Regions from separate parts of the Ruegeria sp. AD2(2025) genome, predicted to be linked through region 2. Evidence: riboswitches for the same ligand, from Rfam matches in the RefSeq annotation. Region 2 holds a riboswitch; the other holds the start of a gene.
What was found. A riboswitch is a leader RNA that binds a small molecule or an ion and turns the genes downstream of it on or off. The one in region 2 is predicted to bind cobalamin.
Positions count from the first base shown of each region.

Region 1: another riboswitch for cobalamin. It lies ahead of ACR1XV_RS19885 (hypothetical protein); the one in region 2 lies ahead of ACR1XV_RS02060 (CbtB domain-containing protein).

Region 1 is NZ_JBQFZS010000015.1:323-6,139, reverse strand. Features, by position in the region: gene ACR1XV_RS19905 (bifunctional 2',3'-cyclic-nucleotide 2'-phosphodiesterase/3'-nucleotidase) at 1-577, shown strand, start outside; RNA gene ffs (signal recognition particle sRNA small type) at 616-714, shown strand; gene rsgA (ribosome small subunit-dependent GTPase A) at 875-1,903, shown strand; gene ACR1XV_RS19890 (alpha/beta hydrolase family protein) at 1,922-2,779, opposite strand; cobalamin riboswitch at 2,901-3,123, shown strand; gene ACR1XV_RS19885 (hypothetical protein) at 3,318-3,620, shown strand; gene ACR1XV_RS19880 (protein-tyrosine phosphatase family protein) at 3,624-4,127, opposite strand; gene ACR1XV_RS19875 (DNA polymerase III subunit gamma/tau) at 4,296-5,817, shown strand, end outside.
Region 2 is NZ_JBQFZS010000001.1:423,525-429,341, forward strand. Features, by position in the region: gene ACR1XV_RS02035 (thiamine pyrophosphate-binding protein) at 1-138, opposite strand, end outside; gene ACR1XV_RS02040 (DUF302 domain-containing protein) at 218-682, opposite strand; gene ACR1XV_RS02045 (DUF1636 family protein) at 835-1,188, shown strand; gene ACR1XV_RS02050 (hypothetical protein) at 1,176-1,670, opposite strand; gene ACR1XV_RS02055 (CbtA family protein) at 1,734-2,432, opposite strand; gene ACR1XV_RS02060 (CbtB domain-containing protein) at 2,437-2,607, opposite strand; cobalamin riboswitch at 2,644-2,851, opposite strand; gene cobF (precorrin-6A synthase (deacetylating)) at 2,895-3,638, opposite strand; gene cobA (uroporphyrinogen-III C-methyltransferase) at 3,631-4,359, opposite strand; gene ACR1XV_RS02075 (cobyrinic acid a,c-diamide synthase CobB) at 4,356-5,678, opposite strand; gene cobM (precorrin-4 C(11)-methyltransferase) at 5,665-5,817, opposite strand, start outside.

The DNA of each region.
Region 1 (5,817 bases), on a different contig from region 2:
CGCGGTCCGTGTGACGGGAGCGCAGCTGCGCGATTGGCTGGAGATGTCTGCAGGGGTATTCAACCAGCTTTACGCAAAAGGACCCGTGGACCTGATCGATTCTGATCGGGCCGGGTTTAACTTTGACGTCCTGCACGGTGCAACATACCAGATTGATCCGACGCAACCGGCCCGCTTCGACAGCTCGGGCCAGCTGACCGACCCGGCCCATCGACGCATCCGGGCGCTTGCGGTGAACGGCGAACCGGTCGCTGCCGATCAGAGTTTTGTCATCGCGACCAATAACTATCGCGCCAGCGGCGGCGGGCATTTTCCCTTTGCTGATCAGCTACAGATGATCACACTGCCCGCGCTGCGTATTCATGATCTTTTGTGCGACTACCTATCTGGAAAATGCCCCAAAGATCTTTTGGAACAGGCACCGCGTCCGTTCACGTTGACCGCGCCAACCGGGACCGAAGCAATTCTGCGGACGGGCCCCGGCGCGCGCGCCTATATGGATGAGCTCGCCGAATACGCTCCACGCCTCCTACCCCTGGATGACGACGGGTTTCTGCCCGTTCATCTGACCCTGTGACGGGTTGCCAAGGCCACGCAGCGCGCCTATATGGGGGGCGAGAGGTTGGCGCGGGCGAGCGCCTCGCCAACCTGGTCAGGTCCGGAAGGAAGCAGCCACAACGAGTCCCGCTTGGGTCGATGTCCAGCCTCTCACCTGAACCAACCCATAGCCGCAGGAGGGCTTTATGATTGTAGCAAAAACCCTTCGGGCAGCCCGGTTCTGATCCTCAGCGATCTTCTGACTGCCTGAACACATGACCAGCGGATGCGCGATTGCCATCCGACGGACACGCTGTTTCTGATCACAGGCAGAGCAATGTATCTTTCCCTCTCGGACCTCGGATGGTCCTCTCATTTCGCCGCGCAACACGCGGCCAACCCTTCATGCCAACCTTTTCGCATCACCGCCGTGCACCGGGACCGGCTGATCGGTCTCAGCCCGGATGGCGAATCCCCGCTGCTGACCCCGGACCGCCCGACGGGCGATTATACGGTCGGCGACTGGGTTCTGGCGGACGCAGACAACCGCGTCCGGCACCTGCTGGACCGGCGCAGCCTGCTGCAACGCCGGGCGGCTGGCACCGGAGCTTCGGCACAACTGATCGCTGCCAACGTCGACGTGCTGTTCATCATCAGTTCGTGCAACGCCGATTTCAGCCTGCCCCGGCTGGAGCGTTATCTGGCGCTGGCCCATCAGGCCGGAAGCTATCCGGTGATCGTGCTGACAAAGGCCGACATATCGGATGCGCCCGAGACCTATGTGCAGCAGGTACAGGCCATCGACCCGTTTCTGACGGTACTTGCGATCAATGCGCTGGACCCGACTGAGATCGAACAGGTTCTGTCATGGTGTCCAAAGGGCCAGACCGGCGCACTAGTGGGCTCATCCGGTGTTGGCAAGACGACGCTGGCCAATGCCATGACCGGGCAGGATCAAGCCACGGCAGGCATCCGCGAGGACGATGCGAGGGGGCGGCACACCACCACCGCTCGCGCGCTGCACCGCATGCGCAACGGTGGATGGCTGATCGACACGCCCGGCATGCGCGCCTTGCGGTTACTGGACGCGCAGGAAGGTGTGGACGAGGTGTTCTCGGACCTCATGGAGCTTGGCAAGAACTGCCGGTTCTCGGATTGCCAGCACGAGGCGGAGCCCGGCTGTGCCGTGCAGGCCGCGATCCAAGACAGTGCGCTTGATCCCTCACGGCTGGAGCGGTGGCGCAAGCTGCGGCGGGAGGATCAGCGCAACTCGGAAACTATCGCGCAGTCTCGTGCCCGCGACAAAGCGTTCGGCAAGATGGTGCGCGGAGTCATGCAAGAGAAGAAATCGCGCAAGCGACTGTGACCGGCAGGCCTCGTCTGATCAGGCGATCAGGCGGGGCCAGACGGCAGCGTTACGCCGGGCGAAAACACCGATATGGCCGACCTTGGACAATCCGAACTCTTGCGGTGACAGCAGATGACGGCGCGCGGCGGGACCGTAGAGATCGGCGAGCCGCCAGACCGCCTCGGGCGGCACCATCTGGTCGTCTTCGAAGGCAAACAGATCAACAGGCCCGCCTATGCTGGACCATCGCGCGGCGGGCAGGGTCTGTCCGATCTCGGGCAGATAGCTGTCGGGCGCGGTGCACCATTTGCGCCATTGCCAATAAACCCCGGCGGGCAGATTTTCACCAAAGCCCAGCGCCTTACCCGGCAGATAGCCCAGCGCACGCGCCGCTAGCGGCGCGTGACCGTACCAAAACAATGCAGCCAGGGCACGATAGGGCCACGGGTGATCCGATAGCGTCACGAGCCCGGAACAGACACAGATCATCCGGTCAATACGGTCAATATCGGGTTGCACCGGCCCCAGCATCGCCCCCAACGAGTGGCCAATGCTCCAGAGTTTTGCTTGCGGAAACCGCCGCCGCATCTCAGTGCGCGCGGCCGGGATATCGATCAGCGCCCAATCCGCCATCGTCACCGTCGACGCCTTCTGCGGCCCGGTCAGGGACTGGCCAAAATCGCGATAGTCATAGGTCAGGCAAGCCATTCCATGCTCAGCCACCAACCAGCGGGCGAAATGCTGATAATAGTCACGCGGCACCCCGGTCGCATTGTTGATCACGACGACCGTTTCCGGCTCTGACGCGGGCCGGTAGAGCCGCGCCGACAGCATCGCAGGGCCGGAGGGGAACCGGAAATCTTCCGTCATCACGGTCTGCTGCGCATCTAACATTGGGTCCTCTGGCACAATCTGAACCGATCAGTTCATTTCGTCACCGCAGAGTCAAGATTGACGTAAAGGGACCACTAGCGGGCCGCGCCCGCCAATTCGCTTGACTCGATGCCCGCCCAACCGCTAGCGATGCGGTGATGGTTCCCGCGCCTTTGACCAAGGCCGGGATGAAAAGGGAACACGGTGCGGCCCTGCCCGGCGACAACCGGAACGGACCAAATCCGCGACTGCCCCCGCAACTGTAAGCGTTGAGCAATGCCGAAATGCCACTGGCCGAAAGGCTGGGAAGGTCGGCAAAGCGATGACCCGCAAGTCAGGAGACCTGCCATCGGAACAGAAACTGAAACTCGGGCGGGGTGTCCGGGCAGGTCCTGACAGCAAAGCGCCGTCCAACCTGTTTCACGCCCTCAGCCCCACGCGCGGAGGGCGCAGTATGATATGGAAGACCGGAACCCACCAGTTCTCGGCAACAATTTGCCAAAGGACGGGGAAAACCTGTCCGGCTTTGGCGCGAATCGCACGGGCACTGGCCAATTCGATGACCAAGGCTGCGCCAGCAACAACTGCAGATTTCGAGATTCAGGGCAGCAGTGAACTGACGCACTGCGCTGACGGGTGCACCGCCCGTTTTCGCGCCCGCGCGGCCGAAATCAGAGTATTCTGCGGAACCGGATCAGACCAGGCCATCGAGCAACTGGACAGCTATGCAGACCTGTTGTTCGGCTCCGAGACCGCAGCCTTGTCGACGGATATCCTGACGACACCGCCTTGCGCGATGCTCGAAGCGTTGACGCTGTCTCGGGGCGCACCGATGCAAGCCGAGTGCCGCCCGTCAGCTTGATCTTCAGCCCGCCGCCAGAATGCCGGCGGGCGCAATCGACCATTCCATCTGCGCATCGGTTTCGACGGCACAGGGCCGCAACGCGCGCAACCGCTGCAACGCCGCATCAGGATGCTCTCCGCATTCTATCATCAAACGCAATACGATCATGCCAGAGCGACCGCAGCCGCCCCTGCAGTGAACCAGAATCCGCCCACCGCCTGACAGCGCATGACGCGCTGCGGCGCTGACCTCGACCCAGCGTTCGTCGACCTCGGGCGATGGCGTGCCATAATCCTCGACCGGCAAATGAACCCAGCGGCAGGCGCGGCTTCGCACGTCGATCCCGAAATCTCTTGCGCCATCGAGTATCATCTCGACCTCGGTCGCCATTGACAGGATCAGGCCGGGTTTCCAATCGGCCACGGCATCAAGATCACTCTGATAATCGCCCCCCCGACCCGGCATGGATGTCAGCGCAAGCGTTCCTCCGCCAACCTGAAGTGCGTGGATAACCATCTCAGACATTCTACGTTCCCCCCGAAACGTTGATCGCAAGATCTTCATACTGTCTTCAAGTGTCCGATCTTAACCGCGTGGCCCGGCATTCCAAAACGAAAATCATGAAGGCGGGCGGTGGACGCGGACAGCGGGGGCCTCTACGCTGCGGCAGAACTCGAATCCGCGAAAGCAGACATGACCGACACGCCCAGCCCCGCCTATCAGGTTCTCGCCCGCAAATACCGCCCGGAAACCTTCGCCGATCTGGTCGGTCAGGACGCCATGGTGCGCACCCTGAAAAACGCGTTCGAGGCGGACCGGATCGCGCAGGCTTTCATCATGACCGGCATTCGCGGCACCGGCAAAACCACCACCGCCCGGATCATCGCCAAGGGCATGAACTGCATCGGCCCGGATGGTGAAGGCAAGCCCACGACCGAGCCTTGCGGCCAATGCGAACATTGCGTGGCCATCATGGAAGGCCGCCATGTCGACGTGATGGAAATGGACGCCGCCAGCCGCACCGGCGTGAACGATATCCGCGAGATCATCGACAGCGTCCGCTATCGCGCCGCCTCGGCCCGTTACAAGATCTACATCATCGACGAGGTCCACATGCTCTCGACCAGCGCCTTCAACGCGCTGCTCAAGACGCTTGAGGAACCGCCCGAGCATGTAAAGTTCATCTTCGCCACCACCGAGATTCGCAAGGTCCCAGTGACGGTGCTGTCACGCTGCCAGCGCTTCGACCTGCGCCGGATCGAGCCCGAGGACATGATCGGCCTGCTGCGCAAGATCGCCGACGCCGAAGGGGCCCAAATCGCCGAGGATGCGCTTGCGTTGATCACCCGCGCCGCTGAAGGCTCGGCCCGCGATGCGACCTCGCTGCTGGACCAGGCCATATCCCATGGCGCGGGCGAGACCAGCGCCGATCAGGTGCGTGCGATGCTGGGTCTGGCCGACCGGGGCCGGGTGCTGGACCTGATCGACATGATCCTGCGCGGCGACGCGGCGGGGGCCCTGACCGAACTCAGCGCCCAATACGCCGAAGGGGCCGATCCGCTGGCCGTGCTGCGCGACCTTGCCGAGATCACCCATTGGGTGTCGGTCGTGAAAATCACACCCGACGCTGCCGAGGATCCAACCGTTTCCCCCGACGAACGCGCCCGGGGCCAGCAAATGGCCGACGCCTTGCCAATGCGTGTGCTGACCCGCATGTGGCAGATGCTGCTGAAAGCGCTCGAGGAGGTCTCGGCGGCCCCCAACGCCATGATGGCCGCCGAAATGGCCGTGATCCGCCTGACCCATGTGGCCGACCTGCCCAGCCCCGAAGAGCTGATCAAACGGCTGCAGGATAGCCCTCCGCCCCCTACCGGCGGACCGGGCGGCGGCATCGCGGCCCCGGCTGCGCCTGCTCAGCAACCGGCCCCGCGGGCATACGCATCACCCCCGCGCAGCCCCGCGGGCGCTCCGACCGCTGCGCTGGCGGAGGACGTGACGACTGCTCTGGCGCGCTATCCCAGCTTCGAGCACGTGGTCGAACTGATCCGCGCCAACCGCGACGTCAAGCTGCTGGTCGAGGTCGAAAATGGCGTGCGGCTGACCGCATACCAGCCCGGACGCATCGAATTCACCCCGACGGACAATGCCCCGACCGACCTGTCACAGCGTCTGGGGGCCGCGCTGCAACGCTGGACCGGGAACCGGTGGGCGGTAT
Region 2 (5,817 bases):
GAAGGTGATGCCTGCCTGCTCCAAAGCGTCCACCAGCGTCAAAACCTCTCCGCCCGGCATACCAAAGGCGTGGCGGCATCCGGCCTCGTATAGGCGTTGCGCCAACAGGTCCGCAGCGCGGGGGGACAGGTCCTGCATCACTCAAGCTCCGATCATCATGTCATGCTGCAGATTGCGGAGGACGCCCCCGGACGCAAGCAGGTTCACGTCAGTGTGACTATTTGACTGCGCTTTCCGCTACTGCCTGAAACTTGGTGTCCAGTTCCTCTGCGATCTCGCGCAGGGGATCTCCGCCCTCGTAGACGTAAGGCGCAAAGACGAAGCCCGGGGTCTTGTAGGACAGGGTTGCAGTGCCGTCGTCATTTTCGGTCACGTAGAACCGGATGGGCGCTTCGATCATGGCGTTGGTCGAGGTCTCAAGCACCCGCACTGCATAGTCGTTGTTAAACGCTCCGATCACCCGGTTGCCCGGAATGGTGATGCCGCGCGCGGCGGCGGCCTTGGTCGGACCCGCCTGCGTAACCACGATCAGCCCGTTTTCCTTGATGGCCGCTTTGGTGTCGTCGACCAGTTGGTCATAGCTCTTGTCGCTTGGAAAAACCGCCCATCCCGACAACGGCTCGGCCTCGTCCGCCAAGGCGGGCAGGGCCAGCAGGAAAAGTGCAATCCAGAACGCTTTCATGTCCGACCTCTTTTTCGGCAGCTATTGAAAGTGATGGCAGAAAAGCGCTGAAATCACACTCACAATCTCGTGGGGAAGTGTGCGGGTGGGGCTTGTGTTGGCTGGGCAGAGCGCCCAGAAACTCTGGGAGGCACCAAAGAATGGGCACGTGCATGGATCAGATTCGGCTGTCGATATGCAGCAGTTGCGCAGGTGAGCGCGACCCAGAGGCCGAACACCGCGCGGTCCGGGCCGCATTGCAGCGTGCGGGGCTGGCTGAGCGGGTTGATCTGGGTGTCCATGCCTGTTTCAGCAGTTGCGAGACGCCGGTGGCCCTGTCCCTGCAGGGGCCGGGGATGGCTTCTTATGTGTTCTCGGGGCTCGACCTCAGCGCCGATGCCGATGACATCGCTGCGACCTGTCGCACTTATCTGGACAGCCCTGCGGGCTGGATCGAAGACGCCCGGCCCTGCGGGCGGCTTCGGATGTGTCTGCGGGCACGGATACCCGCGTTTCAGTCCACCTGAACGGTAACCGAGGCCACCACAGGCGTGCCATCCACCGTCAGCGCGCTGTGGCTGTTGGCGTTCAGCGACACCTCGACCTCGACCGCGCCTTTGGGCAATTCGGCGATGTGCATCCAGTTGCCATAGAGCCGGGCCAGCTTCGCGCCGTTGACATAGACATGAGCATGGCCTTCGCCCGGCTGGTCCGCGCCCGAGGCGTTTTCGGGCGCAAAGCGGAAGTTCTGGGGCAAAACCTGCAGGTTCCAGCCGGACATCGGGTCAGGCGTCAGCACGATCTCAAGACCCGGCGCATCCGGTCCTGCGGGCAAGTTCACCGATTTGGAGTGATCATGCGCCATGGCCTCGGCCTGGCCGCTGCCGTGGTGGGCGGGATCGCCATGATCGTGGCCATCGAACGTGATCCCATTTCCCGCGGCCAGTACGAAACCTGCGCCGCCGCCAAAGACCAGACCGATTGCAAACAAAGCAAGTGAGCGGGACATTTCTTATCCTTGAAGCAAAAAGAAACGCGCCGGGCGGGGGCCCGGCGCGCAGTCGTTCAGATCTCAGGCCGTAGCCGTGGCGTGGTCGGCTTCCTTTTGCCAGAAATACCCAGCGAAAGAGCCCACCAGAACCCACGCCACCAGACCAACCCCAAATGCGCGGGCCGCGAACAGAGCGCCGATCTCGGTGGGGACAGGGCCGGTAAACACGTCCGGTTCCGGCGCACCGATCAGGTGCGGGGCCAACAGCAACAAGGCCGCGACCACATAGCTGACGATGTTGCCGCCAAAGGCGATCAGCCACAGGGCAATCGCGGCCGCTGCGACGGTGGCAAACCACCAGATCTGCCGTGCATAGACATCTGCCGCTGCAACGCCGGGTACCTCGGGGGCCAGCGTGAAGCCCGGGGCCAGATGGAAGGCAATGAACCCTGCCAGCCCCCACAGGACGCCCGTGCGGCCATCGATCTTGTGCCCCTGACCTTCGGCCAAGGACATCAAAGCCACCAGCACCAGCGCATAGCCGGTATAGGTCAGCATGGTGAAGATCACGCTCAGCGCGTCGCGGGTCAGGTCCGTGAACATGCCCGGCAGTTCGGGATGGGCCGAAACGGCCTCGGTCCCGAAATGGACCAGTTCACCAGATTCATAAAGTTCGGCGTGCAACAGAACAGGCTGCACAAATACAAGCTGCAGCAAGGCGGCAATCAGCCCCGCTGCGGCACCAGCGAACAACGCGCTGGTCAGAATGCGACTGAACATGGTCTCAGTGGCAGGGGAAGCCGGTGGCGTGACGGACGTCATGCGCCGCGTCATGCAGGGCGGCGGCCTGCACATGGCCGGTCAGGGTGATGATGCCCAGACCCAGCGCAACTGCGAAAAAGGCCGACAGTACGCCGGTACGTGCGCCCGAGACGGTTTGAGTTTGCGTCGTCATGTTTGGTCCTCCAGTGCCGTCGCACCCGACGGCTGGTGTTTCATTTGTCGCCTGGCAGGTCTCCTGGCTTGCGGGTCGATGCCTGTGTTCGCCTTCCCCCCGGAAGGCCGGGAGTGGCTGGTTGAACAAGGCTCACCGCTTACAGTCGCGGGGGCGGCTTTGGGTTTGACGGCTAGGGCAGTCGCACCAAATTCCCTCTTAGCTTGCCGGTATCTCCGGCAGGACCAGACGAGTCCATTTAGCCGCGAACATCGACAGCGCGCAATCTCCATTTGCGACGCTTCGCATCAGATCACGCGCTTTTTTAGCAAGTAGATATCCATGATCCAGCCATGGTCGGTCCGGGCGCGGGCGCGTGTGTCCAGAATTTCCTGGGCCACATCGGCCAGAGGACCGCTGATCAGCACCTCTTCTTTCATGCCCACATACGCCCCCCACCAGATTTCATAGTCTTGCATCTCGAGGCGTTGAAACGAACACTCGCCATCCAGCATCACCGCGACAGTCGACGCGTCATCCGGCCAACCCTCGTCCCGGACGCGCCGCCCGGTGGTGACGACATAGGGCGCGCCCAGATCGTTGATCGGAATCGCATGGGCCGCGGTCAGCGCCTGCAGGGCGGTGATGCCGGGGATGACCCGCGTTGGCGGCTGCGGGTCCAGCCGCGCCGCAATGCGCAGCGAACTGTCGTAGAGCGACGGGTCGCCCCAAATCAGTAGCGCCGCATGGCGGGCCTGCGGGTGGGCTGCCATCGCCTGCTGCCAGCGCAGGGCGATGGCGTCGTGCCAGTCGTCGACACCGCGCAGATAGCCGTCGTCGGACCGGCGCTCGGGGATGTCGAAATAGGCGATCTGCGGGGGCGCATCGGTCACGCGCGCAATGATCTCTTCCCGCAGCCCCGCCAGATCAGACTTGTTGTCGCCCTTGCGCGGGATCAGGATCAGATCCGCCGCGCGGATCGCCTCGGCTCCCTGAAAGGTGACGTGATCGGGGTTGCCGGTGCCGATCCCGATCAAGGTCAGGTCAATCATCGTCAAGCTCCGCCAGCGGGCCGTACAGGATCAGCGCGGGGGCCGTGCCGACATCAGCGGCCAGCCGGTCCGATAGCGCGCCGATGGTCGACCGATGTAGTGTCTGATCGGGGGTCGAGACCGCCTCGGCTATCAACGCGGGTGTGTCCAGTGGCAGGCCATGGGCGTGCAATGCTTCGACCAGCAAGGGAAAGGTGCGCTTGCCCATGAACACTACCGAGGTCGCCCCCGGATCGGCCAGCGCGGGCAGGTTCAGGTCTTGCGGTAGCTTGCCGCTGACATCGTGTCCGGTGACGAACTGCACCCGCCGCGCGGTCAGGCGCCGGGTCAGCGGGATACCCGCCGCTGCCGCTGCCGCGATAGCCGAGGGGATGCCGGGGATGATCTCATAATCAATCCCGGCCGCGCGCAGGGCGACCAGTTCTTCTTCCAGCCGTCCGAACAGCCCTCCGTCACCGGATTTCAGCCGCACGACACGTTGACCGGTCTGGGCATATTCGACCAGCAACCGGCTGACATGATCCTGCTTGGGCGAGGGGCGTCCGGCCCGTTTTCCCACGCCGACCAGATCGGCATCGTCGCGCGCATGGCCTAGGATCGGGCCGCTGCTCAGGTCGTCGAACAGCACTGCATCGGCCTTTTGCAACCGGTCCACGGCCTTCAACGTCAGCAGTTCCGGATCACCGGGCCCGGAGCCGACGAAAGAGACAAACCCGCTCATACCGAGGCCTCCGCAATCAGGTGAAAGAAGGTGCCCGTGACGTTGCCCCGAACCGACCCGGTTTGCGGCCCTTCGGCCCCTTCTGCATCGAACACACGGGCCAGAGGCGCGTCGGGTTGTTCGATGATCGAGGAATAGTGGAATTCATGTCCCCTCAGGGCGGTCCCTGTGGCAAATCCGGGCATCGGGGCCAGCAGTTCCGCCTTGCGGTAGCCCAGATTGAACTTGCGCTTCTGGTACGAGGTCTGCAGCCCCAGCAGCCCAGCCATCCGGTGCGGTGTGCCGTCCTTGTCGATCAGCACCTCGCCCAAGGTCATATAGCCACCGCATTCGCCATGCACGGGCCGGGTCTCGGCATGTTTGCGCAGCCCGCTCAGGAACTGGCCTGCCGCAGCCAAGGTGCCCGCGTGCAGTTCGGGGTATCCGCCGGGCAGCCAGACCAGATCGGCGTCCGGGGCAGGTGCCTCATCGGCCAGCGGAGAAAACGGCAGGATTTCAGCCCCTGCCGCGCGCCAGCCTTCCAGCAAATGGGGATAGGTAAAGGAAAACGCCGCATCCCGGGCCAGTGCGATCCGTTGCGCCGGTGGGCGCGGCAGCGTGGCCGACGATGGCCCCGAGGGGCCTGAGGAGGCCGCCCGTTTGATCGCCTCAAGATCCACATGCTCGCGCAGAAACGCGGCGTATCCGGCAATCGCGCTTTCCAGATCGGGATGCTCGACCGCCTGTATCAGCCCCAGATGCCGCTCGGGCAGGGTCAGGTCGCCGCGTCGGGGCAACACGCCCAGAACCGGCAGACCCGCGCGCTCCATTCCCAGCCGGGTCAGGCGCTCATGCCGGGGGCTGGCGCAGCGGTTCAGGATCACGCCCGCAAAGGGCAATTCGGGGTCATACATCCGAAACCCCAGCGCGGTTGCTGCCGCCGATTGCGCCTGACCGCCCACATCCAGCACTAGCACCACCGGCCAGCCCATGCGCAGAGCGGTCTCGGCGCTGGACCCGTGGCCTGTCTCGCCCGGCTTTGCGACACCGTCGAACAGCCCCATTGATCCCTCGGCGACCACGATATCTGCCCCTTGGCCCTGCGCGGAAATCGCGCTCAGCAGAGGGTCGCCCATTGCCCAACTGTCCAGATTGAACGAGGGGCGGCGGGCCGCGGCCAGATGAAAGGCCGGGTCTATATAATCCGGCCCACTCTTGAACGGCTGCACGGCCATACCATCCTCGGCCAGCGCTCGCAGCAGGCCCAGCATCACAGTGGTCTTCCCGGTCCCCGAAGAGGGCGCGGAAATCAAAAGGCCCGGAGGATTAGTCATCACCATGGCTCCAGCTTGACCATGGGCTGTCGGCGCTTTGCGGGCGATAGCGGCGGTCATAGGTCTTTGAATACAGGCAGCTTTCGTCAAAACCCTCTCCGGCCAGTGCCGGGCCGACCAGAATCAGAGCGGTGCGCGAGATGCT